DNA from 2 places in the Mesorhizobium waitakense genome. Region 2 is predicted to be linked to the other one. Evidence: predicted binding sites of a transcription regulator. Region 2 holds the regulator's gene; the other holds the start of a gene.
The links. Region 2 encodes PhoB, which activates phosphate uptake and scavenging genes when phosphate is short. Its sites were predicted from a motif close to TGTCATNNANCTGTCAT; they were not measured.
Positions count from the first base shown of each region.

Region 1: AC07FD_RS36880 (acid phosphatase) is a predicted target of PhoB. The motif match lies at 5,088-5,104, and genes of this name have one in related genera.

Region 1 covers NZ_JBWKME010000203.1:49,882-56,951, forward strand. The annotation lists gene AC07FD_RS36865 (Gfo/Idh/MocA family protein) at 1-1,043, shown strand, start outside; gene AC07FD_RS36870 (putative bifunctional diguanylate cyclase/phosphodiesterase) at 1,079-3,523, opposite strand; gene AC07FD_RS36875 (cytochrome-c peroxidase) at 3,708-4,940, opposite strand; gene AC07FD_RS36880 (acid phosphatase) at 5,194-6,732, shown strand; gene AC07FD_RS36885 (Lrp/AsnC family transcriptional regulator) at 6,776-7,070, opposite strand, start outside.
Region 2 covers NZ_JBWKME010000089.1:57,318-66,534, forward strand. The annotation lists gene AC07FD_RS18775 (ATP-binding cassette domain-containing protein) at 1-174, opposite strand, end outside; gene AC07FD_RS18780 (sugar ABC transporter permease) at 190-1,521, opposite strand; gene xylF (D-xylose ABC transporter substrate-binding protein) at 1,671-2,711, opposite strand; gene AC07FD_RS18790 (ROK family protein) at 3,067-4,314, shown strand; gene phoB (phosphate regulon transcriptional regulator PhoB) at 4,469-5,158, opposite strand; gene phoU (phosphate signaling complex protein PhoU) at 5,178-5,885, opposite strand; gene pstB (phosphate ABC transporter ATP-binding protein PstB) at 5,911-6,717, opposite strand; gene pstA (phosphate ABC transporter permease PstA) at 6,714-7,565, opposite strand; gene pstC (phosphate ABC transporter permease subunit PstC) at 7,569-8,552, opposite strand; gene pstS (phosphate ABC transporter substrate-binding protein PstS) at 8,619-9,217, opposite strand, start outside.

The DNA.
Region 1 (7,070 bases), on a different contig from region 2:
TCGGCACCGGCTGGATGGCGCAGGAACATGCCCGCCGCTTCAGCGCCATCGAGGGCGTCGACATCGTCGGTGCCGTCGATGTCGATGCGGCGCGCGTTGGCGAATTCGCCGACGGCTTCAACATCCCCAAACGCTTCACCTCGCTGGAGGAGGCGCTGAAATGGGGCGGCTTCGATGCGGTGGCCAATGTCACGCCGGACCGCATCCATCATCCGACCACCATGGCGCTGATCGCCGCCGGCAAGCCGGTGCTGTGCGAGAAGCCGCTGGCCGAGAACTTCGGCAAGGCCACCGAGATGGCTGATGCCGCCGAGGCTGCCGGCATCGTCAACATGGTGAACCTCACCTATCGCAATGTCGCGGCGCTGCAAAAGGCCCGCCAGATGGTGCAGGCGGGCGAAATCGGCACGGTCAGGCATGTCGAGGCGTCCTATCTGCAAAGCTGGTTGGTGTCGAAATTCTGGGGCGACTGGCACACCGATCCGAAATGGCTCTGGCGCCTGTCGCGCGGCCACGGCTCGAATGGCGTGCTCGGCGATGTCGGCATCCACATCCTCGATTTCGCCAGCTATGGTGCCGCTCTCGACATCGACCATGTCTTCTGTCGGCTGCGCGCCTTCGACAAGGCGCCCGGCAACCGCATCGGCGACTACGAACTCGACGCCAATGACAGCTTCGCCATGACGCTGGATTTTTCCAACGGCGCCTTCGGTGTGGTGCATGCCAGCCGCTGGGCGACCGGCCATCTCAACGAACTGCGCCTGCGCATCTATGGCGACAAGGGCGGCATGGAGGTGGTGCACAATCTCGACCGCTCGCTGCTCAAGGCCTGCGTCGGCGAGAATGTCGAGAATGCCAAATGGGAAGAGCTCGACGCCGGCTCGGTGCCAACCAACTACCAGCGTTTCGTCGACGCCGTCACCAGCGGCGTGCAGAGCGAACCCAGCTTCCGCCACGCCGCCGGCCTGCAAAAGGTGCTGGATCTCGCCGTGGTGTCGGACGAGAAGCGGGCGGAGTTGAAGGCGAATGCCGACACGCCCTAGAGCCGGTTGGCGCTTCACGGCCCCGTTGGTGCTGCTTATGCGGTCAAGGCATCTTGCAGTTCGGGCTGTTCGAAAAGCGTATGAAGCTCGGAAGCCGGCATTGGACGGCCAAAGAACCAGCCCTGGACATCCGTGCAGCCATTCTCCCTGACCAGCCTGAACTGGTCCTCGGTCTCGACGCCTTCCGCGGTCGTGGTCATGCCGAGCGTGGCACCGAGTTCGGCGACGGCCTTGACGATTGCCCGGCTTTCCCCGCTCTCGCACATCAGGCTGACGAAGCTGCGATCGATCTTGATTCGGTTGAACGGGAACGACCTGAGATAACTCAGCGAGGAATAGCCGGTGCCGAAATCGTCCATGGCGATGCTGATGCCGAGGTCGCGCAGGCTATACAGCGTCTTTATCGTGTTTTCATTGTGCGCCAGCAGCACCGATTCGGTGATCTCCAGCTCGAGCCGTGACGGCAGCAGGTTCGAAGCCGCGAGCGCCGCGGCAACCTGAAGCGGCAGCCCCTGCTGTTTGAACTGGGCGGGCGAGAGATTGACCGCGACCTTGACGGGCAGGGGCCATTTGGCGGCGTCGGCGCAAGCCCGCTGCATGATCCACTCGCCAAGCGCGTCGATGACGCCCGTCTCCTCGGCCATCGGGATGAATTCCGCCGGCGGCAGCAGGCCGAGCCGCGGATGGTTCCATCGCACCAGGGCTTCGAAGCCGGTGAGTTTCGAGGTCTTGGCGTCGTGCAGCGGTTGATAATACACGACGAACTGCTCGTTTGTGACGCCGAGAGCCAGTTCGGATTCGAGTTGGCGCCGCTCCTGCAGTCTTGCATCCATTCCCGGCTCGAACGACCTGCAGGTGCCGCGGCCTTCCATCTTGGCTTTGTACAAGGCCAGGTCGGCATTGCGGATGAGGATTTCCGATCTTTGTCCGTCGTCCGGGAAGACAGCGATGCCGATGCTGCTGCCGATGTTGATCTTGTGGCCCTGGATCAAAAATTCGACGGCCAGGGCGTGAATGACCCGGCTTGCCAGCACACCCGCCTCTTCGTCGCCATCGATCAGGAGCTGGAGGATGACGAACTCGTCTCCCCCGGTTCTCGCAACCATGGCGGTTTCACCAGCCTGCTGCTTCAGGCGCCTCGCCACCGCACCGAGAACCTCATCGCCGATTGGATGGCCGAGCGTGTCATTGACCGGTTTGAAACGGTCGAGATCGACGCAATGGACGGCCAGCTTCTCGCCGTCCCTGAGGCTTCTCAGTGCCTCGTCCATCGTGTCGGCCAGGAGGCCTCGGTTGGGCAGGCCGGTGAGAATGTCATGCGTGGCAAGGTGCTGGATCTCGGCGGTGCGTTCCTCGACCCGCCGCTCCAAAGTCTCGGCGGCATTGGTCTGCATCATCATTGTGCGCCCGATCGCATACCAGCAGACCAGCGCCAGCAGCGTGACCACCGCGACCGCCGCATAACCGGCCAGTTCGAATTGCCGCACGGACAGGGCGTCCATGTTGCTGTCGTATCTGCTGTTGGGGAAACCGGCCCAGAGACGCCAGGCGCTTCTGGGATCGTTGAGCGAGAGCGGGATGACTTCGGAATAGAGCAGATTGGGGTCGGCCGCCGTGAAGGCACGGGAATCCGCCGCCAGGGCCGTCGACATCTTGTGCTGGTCGGATTCAAATCCGTAGCCTGAATTGACGATGACATAGTCGCTGCTCGGCAACAGTTTTCTCAGTGCCGAGGTGAGCATGATTGCCGAGACGGAGCCGCGCAGGCTGCCATCCTGGCCGAAGACCGGGACCGAAAGGATGAAACCGGAGCGATCCGCGTCATTGCCGGTGTGGATGAAATCTGTGTTGTCGCAGGTGATGAGCTCCTTGGTGCCAATGATCGGCACATTCAGCCCGTCAATGGCGCTCGAATTCGGATAGTTCGCCTTCAGCCAGGCGAGCTGTTTGGCCAGTTCCTGGTACTCATAGGTCTCGACCTCTTCGGCGGGCCGGGTCAGCGCGTTCTCGTCAAGCTTTGCGGACTTTGCGGCTGCGGCGGCATCGGACCGCGCCCTGGCATTCACGATCAGCTGGTCGAACTGGAGGATCGGCTCCTCGAGCTTTCCGGTCACGGCATCGAAGCGGTCGGGGTCGAAATCCAGCGGCAGGAAGTAGACCTCGGAAATGGAGACGTTGTTGGCGAGATTGTTGTAGATCTGCTGGATTGTCGCGCGGCCCTCGTCGCCGAGGTTCGTGCCATGCCGGTCGAGGTTTCGGACGCTTGGCAGGTAGCTCAGCGTCCGCACATTCTCGTAGACGGCCCGCAAGGCGTCTTCGACCGTCTTGGCGGTTGTCCTGGCGGCCGCCTGGGAGTTCTCGATGTAGCGTTCCTTGGCAAGCGCGAAGTTCCGCTGGGCGTCGATATGCAAGGCCGCCAGCATCGCTGCGCCGGTCACAAGGATCACAACAAATCCGACTGCTCGCCAGAATGCGTTCATCGGCGTCCCACCATCAATTGGTAAGGGATACTTCAGAGCAGTTTAGGAAGCGCTAATGAGGAAGCGCCAATACCAATGCCCTTCCTTGCGGCCCCAGCGCCGTCACACACCAAATCCGACAAGATCCGGAAACCTGTTTTGCGGGTGCGAGAAAGCGGGATTGGCATGCGCAAGGTCCAGGCAATCAGTTCGCCGGTACCGCCCCGGCCTGCTGATCGGCATCAGTCAGCGTATGCAGGAAGGCGACGATGTCGTCGATTTCGGGGTCGGTCAGCGCAGGCTTGTCGCCGGGCTGCTTGCCGAAGGGCGGGTCCTTGTTGAGATTGGCCCAGTAAGGCTTTGGTAAATCGTCGTTTTTCCGGATCGTTCCGTCGGTGTTTTGGGGATACCAGTGGCCGGGATCGCTGTCGCGGCTGGCATAGAAAGCGACCGCGTCGCGCAGCGTGTGGAAGTAGCCGTTGTGGAAGAAGCTTTTGCGCAGCGCGACATTGCGCAGCGTCGGCGTGCGAAACAGGCCGCAATACTCAGCCCGGCCATGGAAGTCGGTACGCAGCGGCCCGCATAGGCCGAGATCGAAATAGGCGGGATCGGCATTGGCCGGGATGGCCGGATTGCGCGGTACGGCGACGGCGATCAGGCCGAAATCGGTGAACTGCGGCGGCTCGCCGTCATTGGCGGGTTCGCTCAGGTGGCAACTGGCGCAATTGCCCTTGGTTTCGTCCTCGAACAGCGCGCGCCCGCGCAATTCCTGCGCCGACAGCGTCGCCTTGCCGGCGAGAAAGGCGTCGTAGCGGCTGGAATAGGGGTAGAAGTCGGTGCTGCTCTGCTCGAAAGTGCCGAGCGCCTCGGCGGCGGCGTCGAAGGCATCGTCCGGGTGGTCGAACACGGTGTCGCCGAAGGCGGCCTTGAATTCATCGGCATAGGCGGTTTTGCGCAACCCGGCGGTGACGGCGCCGGCATCCTTGTTGGCCATCTCGAATGGCGACAGCAGCGGGATCTTGGCCTGGTCGCGGCCGCCGTCGGCGCGGCCGTCCCAGGTCAGGCCGCCGGTCGGGCCGTTGTCGACACTTTCGTCGCCTTCATCCTCGGAATCGTAGAAATGCTCGGTGAAGGCGGGTGCCGCCTGGAGGTAACGCAGCGACGGCACGGCGCGCAGTCCGGGCTGGTCCAGCTTCGGACCGCCCATCTCGACCGGTGCGGCCGACGCCGGACCGAAGGCATGGCGCGGATCATGGCAGGACGAGCAGGATTGTCTGCCTGAGGCCGACAGCGACGGGTCGAAGAACATCTTTCGGCCAAGCGCTGTCAGCGCCTGCGCCCGCGCGAAGGCATCCGCGCGCGACATCGGTCCGGGATGGACACTGCCGCTACCAGCGCTGACGGCGTTGCCGGACAGGATCGTGGCGAGGCCAAACATCGATGCCGCGGCGGTCACGATCATCAAGCCTTTCCATCGTCTTGCGGTCATAAGGTTCAGTCCGATTTGTTCCGGAATTAGGTCCGCACTGCAACGGATTGATGACCGGTCCACCCGCTCACGCAACCGTGTTCGGATGGGCGATAAATGTCACAAAGATGACAAAGCATCGACCTAGCGTCCGAAGCCATGGCTCGTCGCCCCCAAGCCATGCACTGCCCTCTAGCCATCACCCTAGCCATGAGGACCTCCCATGACGCGGTTCACGCTTTTCACCTCGCTTTGCCTGGCCGGCACGGCGCTGGCCTCGATTCCGGCTACAGCCAATGCAGCCCCTCCCGGCTACGGCAAGATCGACACCGTTGTCGTCATCTATGCCGAAAACCGCAGCTTCGATAATCTCTATGGCGGCTTCCCCGGCGCCAACGGCCTGGCCAACCTTTCGGCCGGCCAGGTGCGCCAACTCGACCGCGACGGCAAGCCGCTGAGCGAACTGCCGCCGGCCTGGGGTGGCCTGACCGCCAAGGGGGTGACGCCGCCGGTGACCGAGGCGCAGTCGGCGCATCTCAGCAATGCCAGCTTCGCCATCGACGACGCCAGCGGCTTCAACGAGAAGACCTCCGTCATCACCCGCGACCTCTGGCACCGCTTCTATCAGGAGCAGATGCAGATCGATGGCGGGAAGAACGACAAGTTTGTCGCCTGGGCCGATTCAGGCGGCCTGGTGATGGGCCACTATGACGGCTCGGTGCTGCCGATGTGGGCGGTGGCGAAGAAATACGTTTTGGCCGACAATTTCTTCCAGGGCGCCTTCGGCGGCTCCTTCCTCAACCATATCATGCTCGCCTGCGCCTGCGTGCCGGTCTATCCCAACGCCGACACCAGCCCGGTCAAGGGGCAGATCGCCGTGGTCGAGGCCGATGGCACGACGCTGAAGGTCGCCGACAATTCGCCGGCCTCGGCCCTCGGAGGCGCGCCGAAATTCGTCAATGACGGCGCCATCACGCCAGACTTTTACGCCGTCAATACCATGCAGCCGCCCTATCAGCCGAGCGCCAACAAACCGGCCGAAGGCGGCGACAAGGCACTTGCCGATCCGGCGCAGCCGACCACGCTACCGCCGCAGCACGACATCACCATCGGTGATCTGTTGTCTCTAAAGGGCGTCAGCTGGGCCTGGTATTCCGGCGCCTGGCAGGCAGCGCTCGACGGCAAGAACGCGACGCCGGTGCCGAACTTCCAGTTCCATCACCAGCCATTCAACTATTTCGCGGCATACGCGCCTGGCACGGCCGCGCGGGCCGAACATCTTAGGGATGGCGGCCTCGACGGGACCGAATTCATCAAGGCGATCGACGACGGCAAGCTGCCGGCGGTGAGTTTCTACAAGCCGCAAGGCAACCTCAACGAGCATGGCGGCTACGCCGATGTGGCGAGCGGCGACCAGCATCTCGCCGACGTCGTCTCGCATCTGGAGAAAAGCCCGCAATGGAGCCACATGCTGGTGGTCGTCACCTATGACGAGAATGGCGGTTTCTGGGACCATGTCGCGCCGCCGAAGGCCGACCGTTGGGGGCCGGGCAACCGCATCCCCGCCTTCATCATCTCGCCCTATGCGAAGATGGGTACTGTCGACCACACGCAATACGACACGACGTCGATCCTGCGCTTCATCACCGCACGTTACGATTTGCCGGTGCTGACCGGCATCGTCGCCCGCGACAAGGCGCTGCGCAACAACGACCAGCCACCGATGGGCGACCTGAGCGCGGCGCTCGATCTCAGCCGGTGAGTCAGGGTCAGGCAGGACCTCAGCGCGGCGAGCTGCCTTTGGCCTAGCCGCCTGATTTCCGGATCAGGTCGCGGCCGATCGGCTTCGGCGCCTCGCTGCGCAGCACCAGAGCCGTGGTGACCGCGCCGTGGCGGGCCACCGCGTCGACGATGGTTTCAAGCTGCGCCGGCGAGGGGACGACCACTTTCAGGATGAAGCAGTCTTCGCCGGTCAGCCGGTGCACCTCGGTGATCTGCGGCATCTCGGCGAACTGCTTCAGGCAGGGCCGGATGTGCTCATGCGTGGTGCGCACCCGGATGATCGCCATCATGCCGAGGCCAAGTGCGGCGGGATCGATC
Region 2 (9,217 bases):
CAGGATCTTGATCAGCGTCGACTTTCCGGCGCCGTTGTGGCCCAGCAGCGCCACGACCTCGCCGGGGAAAAGGTCGATCGAGGCGTCGTCGACGGCGCGGATGCCGCCAAAGGCGATCGAGATGTTGCGCATATCGATCAGCGCAGTGCCGGTGGGTGCGGTCTTGTCTGCCATAATCCTTGTCCTCCCCTAGACGCGCTTGCGATAGACGGTATCGAGCCAGACCGCGACGACCAGCACGGCGCCGACGACGATGCTCTGCAACGGCGAGTCGATGCCGAGCAGCACCATGCCGGACTGCAGCGACTGCATCAGCAACGCGCCGAGCATGGCGCCGAGCACCGTTCCGGAGCCGCCGGCAAGCGAGGTGCCGCCGATGACGGCGGCGGCGATCACCAGCAGCTCGTCCAACGTGCCCAGCGCATTGGTCGAGGCGTTGAGGCGGGCCGACGAGATCGCCGCGCTGATCGCGGCTAGTACACCCATGATCATGAACACCTTCATGGTCACCCAGCGGGTGTTGATGCCGGCGAGATTGGCGGCCTCCGGATTGCCGCCGATGGCAAAGACATAGCGGCCGAAACGGGTGCGCTTGGTAATGAAGGTCATGACGATACCGACCGCGACCGCCATCAGTACCGGTATGGCGATGCCGTGGGCGATGAACAGCCCGCCTTCGGGAATGGTGATGCCGTTCTGCTGTGCATACTGGCGCACGATGCCGATTGGCCACGGATAGGAATTGGCGATCCAGACGGCCCCGAGGATGGCAGCGCAACTGACCACACCGAGAAAGGTTTCCGCCCACACGGGGCGCAGTGGAAAGTTGAACCGTTTGCGCTGCGACCGGCCGTTGAGCAACGCGAAAGCGACAGCCACGCAAGCGACGATGCCGATGATCCAGCTGGCGGTGGCGCCGATCGAGCCTCGCGGTCCGCCGCCCATCAACTGGAATGTAGCGTCGAGTGGCGCGACCGTGCGCCCGTTGGTGATCAGCCATGCCATGCCGCGCCAGACCAACAGACCGCCTAGCGTCACGATGAAGGCAGGAACTTCGAGATAGGCGATGATGAAGCCCTGGAAGGCGCCGATCACAAGACCGAGCATCACGCCGACGACCAGTGCGATGATCCAGAGCCAGGGATTTCCAAGCTGGAAGCCGATGACGCGAATGAGGAATTCGGCTTGCGCCACACCCATGATCATACCGATCACGCCTTCGACGGAACCAACCGAAAGGTCGATGTTGCGCATGACGATGACCAGCACCATGCCGGTCGCCATGATCGCGACCGAGGAAGTCTGCACCGACAGGTTCCAGAGATTGCGCGGCGTCAGGAAAAGTCCGCCCGACAGGATATGAATGCCGACCCAGATGACCAGCAACGCACCGACCATGCCAAGCATGCGCGTATCGAGTTCGGTCGCCTTGAGGAAGCGTCCGACGGCGCTCAATTCGGATGCACGCGCCCGGTCTGCGGGCGTATTCGCGGCAGGCGTGTTAGAGGCCGTGTCGGTCATGATGTCCTCCCACCGGTTTGCCGTCTGGCGCGGATGCCGGAACCACGATGCTATTTGCTTTCCGCGATCATTTGAAGCGGAATGCCCCTTGAGAAACGCCGCGGCCCAGGGGCCGCGGCGCTGAGATCGAACTGGGATCCCGTTCGGTTTTAGTTGCAGGCCGCGACGGTGCCGGCGGCGACGCCTGCACAGACTTCGTCCTTCTTGATCCAGCCAGCGTCGATGACGACGTTGAGATTGTCCTTGGTGATCGCGATCGGGGTCAGGAACAGCGAGTTGGTCTCGTTGCCGCCGGGCGTGGTGAACTTCACAGCGTTCGGGATCTTGTCCAGGGCAGTGCCAGCGGCCAGCTGCGAGGCGATCTCGGCGGCGTTCTTGCCGAGTTCGCGTGCGTCCTTCCACACCGACACGGTCTGTGTGCCGAGTGCGACGCGGTTCAGTGCGGCATGGTCGCCGTCCTGGCCGGACACCGGAACCGATCCTGCCAGCCCTTGCGCCGTCAGCGCGGCGACGACGCCGCCGGCGGTGCCGTCATTGGCTGCCACCACGGCATCGACCTTGTTGTCGTTGGCGGTGAGGAACTGTTCCATGTTCTTCTGGGCATTGGCGGGCAGCCAGCCATCCGTATAGGCTTCGCCGACATTCTTGATCTTGCCGCTATCGATGGCTGCCTTGAGCACTTCCATGGAGCCGGCGAACAGGAAATCGGCATTCGGGTCGGCGCCTGAGCCCTTGATGAAGACGTAGTTGCCTTCCGGCTTGACCTTGAACACTTCGCGGGCCTGCATGCGGCCGACTTCCTTGTTGTCGAAGGTCAGGTAGAACACGTTCTTGTTCTCGATCAGCCGGTCATAGCCGACGACCGGAATGCCTTCGTCCAGTGCCTTCTGGACCGCCGGGCCGATGGCCGAGGCATCCTGCGCGAGGACGATCAGCGCGTTGGCGCCCTGCGAAATCAGGCTCTCGACGTCGGTGAGCTGCTTGCCCGGATTGGACTGCGCATCAGCGGAAATGTATTTGTCACCAGCCGCCTCGATGGCCTTCTTCATCGCCGCTTCGTCGGTCTTCCAGCGCTCTTCCTGGAAGTTGGACCACGAAACGCCAATGACCTTGTCCTTCGCCTGCGCGACCGACACCAGCGTCAGCGACATGGCGACACCCGCCAGGATGGCGGCTGTGAATTTTTTCATAATATCCTCCCTGCGCCGCGTATGGCGCGACCAAACTGACCCGTAGGCCGGCACAGAGGCTCTATTTTTTCGAGCCTCGAAAAAATAGTGATCCAACGCCCGAACGCTGTCAACATCGATTCTGATGGATTTTGACGTCTCTCCGAGTTTTTTTCGAGCTCCGGAATAAATAATGACAGGATGGTGGGGTTCTGCCAGAATTTGGCTTGGCGCATGTCGCCCCAAAGGTGCGCAGCGGTTTTTGGGCAACGACACGCGGAGAAACAAGTGCCTGAAGCGCGTCGCGCTTTCAGGCTTCGCTGATGGCCTTCGGGAGGCGCGAAAGGCTGCAGCGACCGGGAGGATGTGAAAAAGCATGTCGGTCGGAATCCGCCACGACGATCTGCGCCGCCGCAACCGGGCGATGGTGATTGCGGCCGTGCGCCGCGCCGGACAGCCGTCCCGCACCGAGATCGCCGCGACCACGGGCCTCAGCCATTCGACCATATCGGCGATCTCCTCCGACCTTATCGGCGAAGGCATCCTGACTGAGAGCAAGCCGAGCGAGGCCGGATCGCTCAAACGCGGCCGGCCGCAGGTCGGCCTCGGCCTCAATCCGGAAGCGGCGGCGGTGATGACCGTGGTGCTGTCGCTGAACTTCCTCTCGGTCGCCGTCATCGACTATGCCGGCCAGGTGATTGCCGAGGAACAGCGCCGGCTGGACACGCTGACAATGCCGCGCGACGCGCTGGTCGGTGAATGCGTTGCCATCGTACGCCGCCGTCTCGAAGACCCCGATCTCGACGTCCGCAGTGTCGCCCGCATCGCGTTGGCGATCCAGGGCATCACCGACACACGTGCCCGCGCCATGCTGTGGTCACCGATCACGCCGCACACCGACATCGCCTTCGCCGACATACTCGAGGACGAGTTCGGCATCCCCGCCACCATGGAGAACGACTGCAATATGATGGCGATAGCGTTGCGCTGGCGCGACCCTGATCGCTACCGCGACGACTTCATCGCCATCCTGTTGTCGCACGGCATCGGCATGGGTCTGGTGCTGAAGGGCGAGCTGTTCACCGGCACCCATTCCTCGGGCGGCGAGTTCGGCCATATGATCCATCGGCCCAACGGCGCGCTGTGCCGCTGCGGGCGGCGCGGCTGCGTCGAGGCCTATGCCGGCAACTACGCCATCTGGCGCAACGCAAGGCAGATGAGTGAGGACGCTGAACCGGTCGCCGATGTGAGTGACGCTGACATGCGCGCCCTGGCGACCGCGGCCCGCGAAACGGATGGACCCGAGCGCGAGGCTTACCGCAAGGCCGGCGAGGCACTCGGCTACGGTCTCGGCAGCCTGTTCGCGCTGATCGATCCGGCACCAGTCGCCATGGTCGGTGCCAGCGCCGCGGCCTTCGACCTGATCGAGCCGGCATTGCGCGAGGCGATTGCGCAGACCGCCGGCGGCCAGCATTCGCAATCAATTTCCTTCGACACCGAACCGAACGAACTGCCACTGATCCGCGAAGGCTGCGCCACGCGGGCGCTGACCTTCGTCGACCAGGAGATTTTCGCGCCCGGCACGCAGGCGAGATCCGGCCTTGGCGGCAAGAACGTCGCGTGAATAGCGCGCCGGGATGTGTTGAGATCCAGGTCAGGCCGAGTCGAGAATGGCGGGTTCCGAGAACCGGAACGGAGCGGACATTTGGGTCCGTGAGTACCGGAAGCGCAGGAAACTGCCGTTCGCGGGCTGGCATCACCTGAATATCAGCATATCCCTAATCTTCCCGGATTGCGTAGCCCGCCCCACGGATGGTGCGGATGACATCGGGCATGCGGCCATTGTTGACCGCCTTGCGCAGCCGGCCGACATGCACGTCGACTGTGCGTTCGTCGATGTAGATCGTCTCGCCCCAGACATTGTCGAGCAACTGGCTGCGCGAGAACACACGGCCGGGATGGCGCATCATGAATTCGAGCAAGCGGAATTCGGTCGGTCCGAGCCGGATCTCGCTCTTCTTGCGATAGACCCGGTGCGATTCACGATCGAGCACGATGTCGCCGACCTTGAGCACACTGGACAGCACTTCCGGCTTGGCGCGGCGCAGCAGCGCCTTGACCCTGGCTATGAACTCGGGCGTCGAGAACGGCTTGACCAGATAGTCGTCGGCGCCGGTCGAGAGGCCGCGCACACGATCGCTTTCCTCGCCACGCGCGGTCAGCATGATGATCGGCAGCCGCTCGGTCTCGGGCCGCATTCTTAGCCGGCGACAGAGTTCGATGCCGGACACTGCTGGCACCATCCAGTCGAGCACCAGCAGGTCAGGCACGTTTTCCTGGAGGCGGATTTCGGCTTCGTCGCCGCGCGTCACCACCTCGACCTGGTATCCCTCGGACTCGAGATTGTAGCGCAGGAGCACGCCAAGCGGCTCCTCGTCCTCCACCACCATGATGCGTGGCGCGATCATCGACTGGTCACCCCTGCCGTCATGCCGCCGGCGCGGACATTGCCGTCTCGTCCTGCTTCGGACGATTGGCGGGCAGCTGCGTACCGGTCAAAACATAATACGCATTTTCCGCGATGTTGGTGACGTGATCGCCGATGCGTTCGAGGTTTTTGGCGCAGAACAAGAGATGCGTGCAGGCGGTGATGTTGCGCGGGTCTTCCATCATGTAGGTCAGGAGTTCGCGGAACACCGAGGTGTATTTGACGTCGATGCGCTCGTCGTCGGCGCGCAGCTTCGCCAGCGCCGCGGCGTCGCGCGCTGTATATTCCTCGATGACGCCCTGCACCTGGATCAGCACCAGCTGCGCCATTGCGTCGATGGAGTGCGACAGGTCGCGCGGGGTGACACTGAGGCCGACGGTGCCGACGCGCTTGGCGATGTTCTTGGCAAGGTCGCCAATACGCTCGAGGTCGCCGGCCATGCGGATCGAACCGACGACATGGCGCAAATCGTCGGCCATCGGCTGACGCTTGGCGATCAGTGTGATGGCGCGGTCGTCGAGCTCGCGCTGGCGCGCGTCCATGATCGCATCGTCGGAGACGACGCGCTGCGCCAGGGCGTTGTCGGAATTCAGCAGCGCCTTGGTGGCGCCGCCGACCATCGAGCCGGCGAGGTCGCCCATGTCGCGGATCAGCCTGCTGATCTGTCCGAGATCCTCGTCGAAAGAAGCGACTGTGTGTTCGCCCATGATCTTAGTCCTCGTATGCCTGAGCTCAGCCGAAGCGGCCGGTGATGTAGTCCTGCGTGCGCTTCTCGCGGGGCGACGTGAAGATCTTCTCGGTGCGGTCGAACTCGACCAGTTCGCCCAGATACATGAAGGCGGTCTGCTTCGACACGCGCGCCGCCTGCTGCATGTTGTGGGTGACGATGACGATCGTGTAGTCGGCTTGCAACTCGTCGATCAGCTCTTCGATCTTGGCGGTCGACAGCGGGTCAAGCGCAGAGGCCGGCTCGTCGAGCAGGATGACTTCCGGCTTCACCGCCACGGTGCGGGCGATGCAGAGTCGCTGCTGCTGGCCGCCGGAGAGGCTGAGGCCGCTGGCGTTGAGCTTGTCCTTGACTTCGGTCCACAGTGCGGCGCGCTTCAGCGCCTGCTCGACACGGCCGTCCATCTCGGACTTGCTGATCTTCTCGTAGAGCCTGACGCCGAAGGCGATGTTTTCATAGATCGACATCGGGAACGGCGTCGGCTTCTGGAACACCATGCCGATCTTGGTCCGCAGCAGATTGAGGTCCTGCGAGCGGTCGAGAACGTTCTGGCCGTCGAGCAGCACCTGACCCTCGGCGGTCTGCTTGGGATAGAGTTCGTAGATGCGGTTGAAGACGCGCAGCAGCGTCGACTTCCCGCAGCCCGAAGGTCCGATGAAGGCCGTGACGCTGCGCTCGGGCAGCGACAGCGTGATGTCCTTCAGCGCCTTGCTCTGGCCGTAGTAGAAGTTGAGGTTCTTGACCTCGATCTTGGCCTTGCCGGCAATTGCCTCGGCGGCGATCGTCATGTCTGGAGACAACATCTGGCTCATTTGTCCTCTCTGCGTCCGGTCAGGCTGCGAGCAAAGATGCTGAGCGCGAGAACCGTCAATGTGATGATGAGTGCACCGGTCCAGGCCAGTTGCTGCCATTCCTCGTAAGGGCTGAGAGCGAACTGGAAGATGGTCACAGGCAAGCTGGCCATCGGCGCGTTGAGATTGCTCGACCAGAACTGGTTGTTGAGCGCCGTAAAGAGCAGTGGCGCCGTCTCGCCGGAGATACGGGCGATCGACAGCAATATGCCGGTGACGATGCCGGAAAGGGCGGCGCGGTAAGCGACCGACTTGATGACCACCCAGCGCGGCGCGCCGATCGCGGTGCCGGCTTCACGCAACGCGTTCGGCACCAGGTTGAGCATGTCCTCGGTGGTGCGAACGACGACCGGGATGACCAGGATGGCAAGCGCGACGGCGCCGGCGATCGCCGAGAAATGCCCCATCGGCCGGACCATCAGTTCGTAGACGAACAGGCCGATGATGATCGACGGCGCCGACAAAAGGATGTCGTTGATGAAGCGCACCACGGTGGTGAGCTTCGAAAAGCGTCCGTATTCGGCCATATAGGTGCCGGCCAAAACCCCGATCGGCGTTCCGACAACGACGCCGATGATGGTCATCACGATGCTGCCGTAGATGGCGTTGAGCAGGCCGCCGGCATCGCCGGGCGGCGGCGTCATTTGCGTGAACACCGCAAGATTGACGCCGGACAGGCCCTTGTACAGCAGCGCGCCGAGGATGAGCGCCAGCCAGGCAAGTCCGATGCCCGCGGCGGCGACGCACAGCGTCATCATCACGGAATTCTTCCTCTTGCGGCTCTGATGAAGCGATGTGGCTGTCGACATCGGTCAGGCTCCCGTGCGGGCGTCAATGCGCATCAGCATGTAGCGTGCGATGGCGAGGATCAGGAAGGTGATGACGAACAGGATCAGGCCGAGCGCCACCAGCGAAGAGGTATAGAGATCGCCGACGGCTTCGGTGAATTCATTGGCGATGGTCGCGGAGATCGTCGTTGCCGGCGCGAACAGCGAGGTGCTGATGCGGTGCGCGTTGCCGATCACGAAGGTCACCGCCATGGTTTCGCCGAGCGCGCGGCCGAGGCCGAGCATGACGCCGCCCATGATGCCGATCCTTGTGTAGGGAATGACCACGCGGCGGGTCACTTCCCAGGTCGTGCAGCCGATGCCGTAGGCGGACTCTTTCAGCACCGGCGGCACCGTGTCGAAGACGTCCTTGGTGATCGAGGTGATAAAAGGCAGCACCATGATGGCAAGGATCAGCGACGACGTCAAAAGGCCGATGCCGTAGGGCGGACCGGCAAACAGGCTGTTGAGGCCGGGAATGCCGTGGAACGCGCTGATGATGAAGGGCTGCACGGTCGTCTGCAGGAAGGGCGCCAGCACGAACAGGCCCCAGATGCCGTAGATGATCGAAGGGATGCCGGCGAGCAGTTCAACCGCCATGCCGATCGGGCGCCGCAGCGGGCGCGGACAAAGCTCTGTGAGGAAGATGGCGATGCCGATGCCGAGCGGCACGGCAATCAGGATGGCGATGGCCGACGTGATGATGGTGCCGTAGATCGGCGCCAGCGCGCCGAATTTCTCCGTCACCGGGTTCCAGCTTTCGCTGGTCAGGAAGGAGAAGCCGAAGGTCGACAGGGCTTGCCAGGAGCCGGCAAACAGCGAGATCGCAACACCGCCGAGCAAGACCAGCACCAGTATGGCTGCGGCACGGGTCATTCCGTGGAAGATCGCGTCGGTCAGCGCGAAACGTCTGACAGTCGCGTAGCGCGAACCTCGAATGGCTGGCAAGGCTTCCTGGACAGCACTCATGTGAAGCTCGGCTCTTTGAGTTGAGGGAAAAGGAGCGCCGCGGCGCGGCGCTCCTTCAAAGGGATGTTATTCGCCGACGTAGACGGGCTTGCCGTCAGCCTGGATGTCGGCCTTCCACGAAGCCTTGATCAGGTCGACGACGCTGTCGGGGATCGAGACGTAGTCGAGACCCTTGGCGGTTTCCTTGCCGTCCTTGTAGGCCCAGGCAAAGAACTTCAGCGCTTCGCCGGTCGCGGCGGCGTCATCGGGGGTCTTGTGGATCAGCACCCAGGTCGAAGCAGCGATCGGCCAGGTGGCATCGCCGGGTTCGTTGGTGATGATGACGTTGAAGTTCTTCGCGCCCTTGAAGTCGGCATTCGAAGCAGCCGAGCCGAAGGATTCGAGCGACGGCTCAACGACCTTGCCGGCGGCATTCAACATCTTGGAGTACGACAGGTTGTTCTGCTTGGCATAGGCATACTCGACGTAGCCGATGCCACCGTCGGTCTGCTTGACGGTGTTGGCAACGCCTTCGCTGCCCTTGGCGCCGACGCCGGTCGGCCATTCGACGGCAGTGTCCGAACCAACCTTGTCCTTCCAGTCGGGCGACAGCTTGACCAGATAGTCGGTGAAGTTGAAGGTCGTGCCCGAGCCGTCCGAACGGTGGACGACGGCGATCGCCGTCG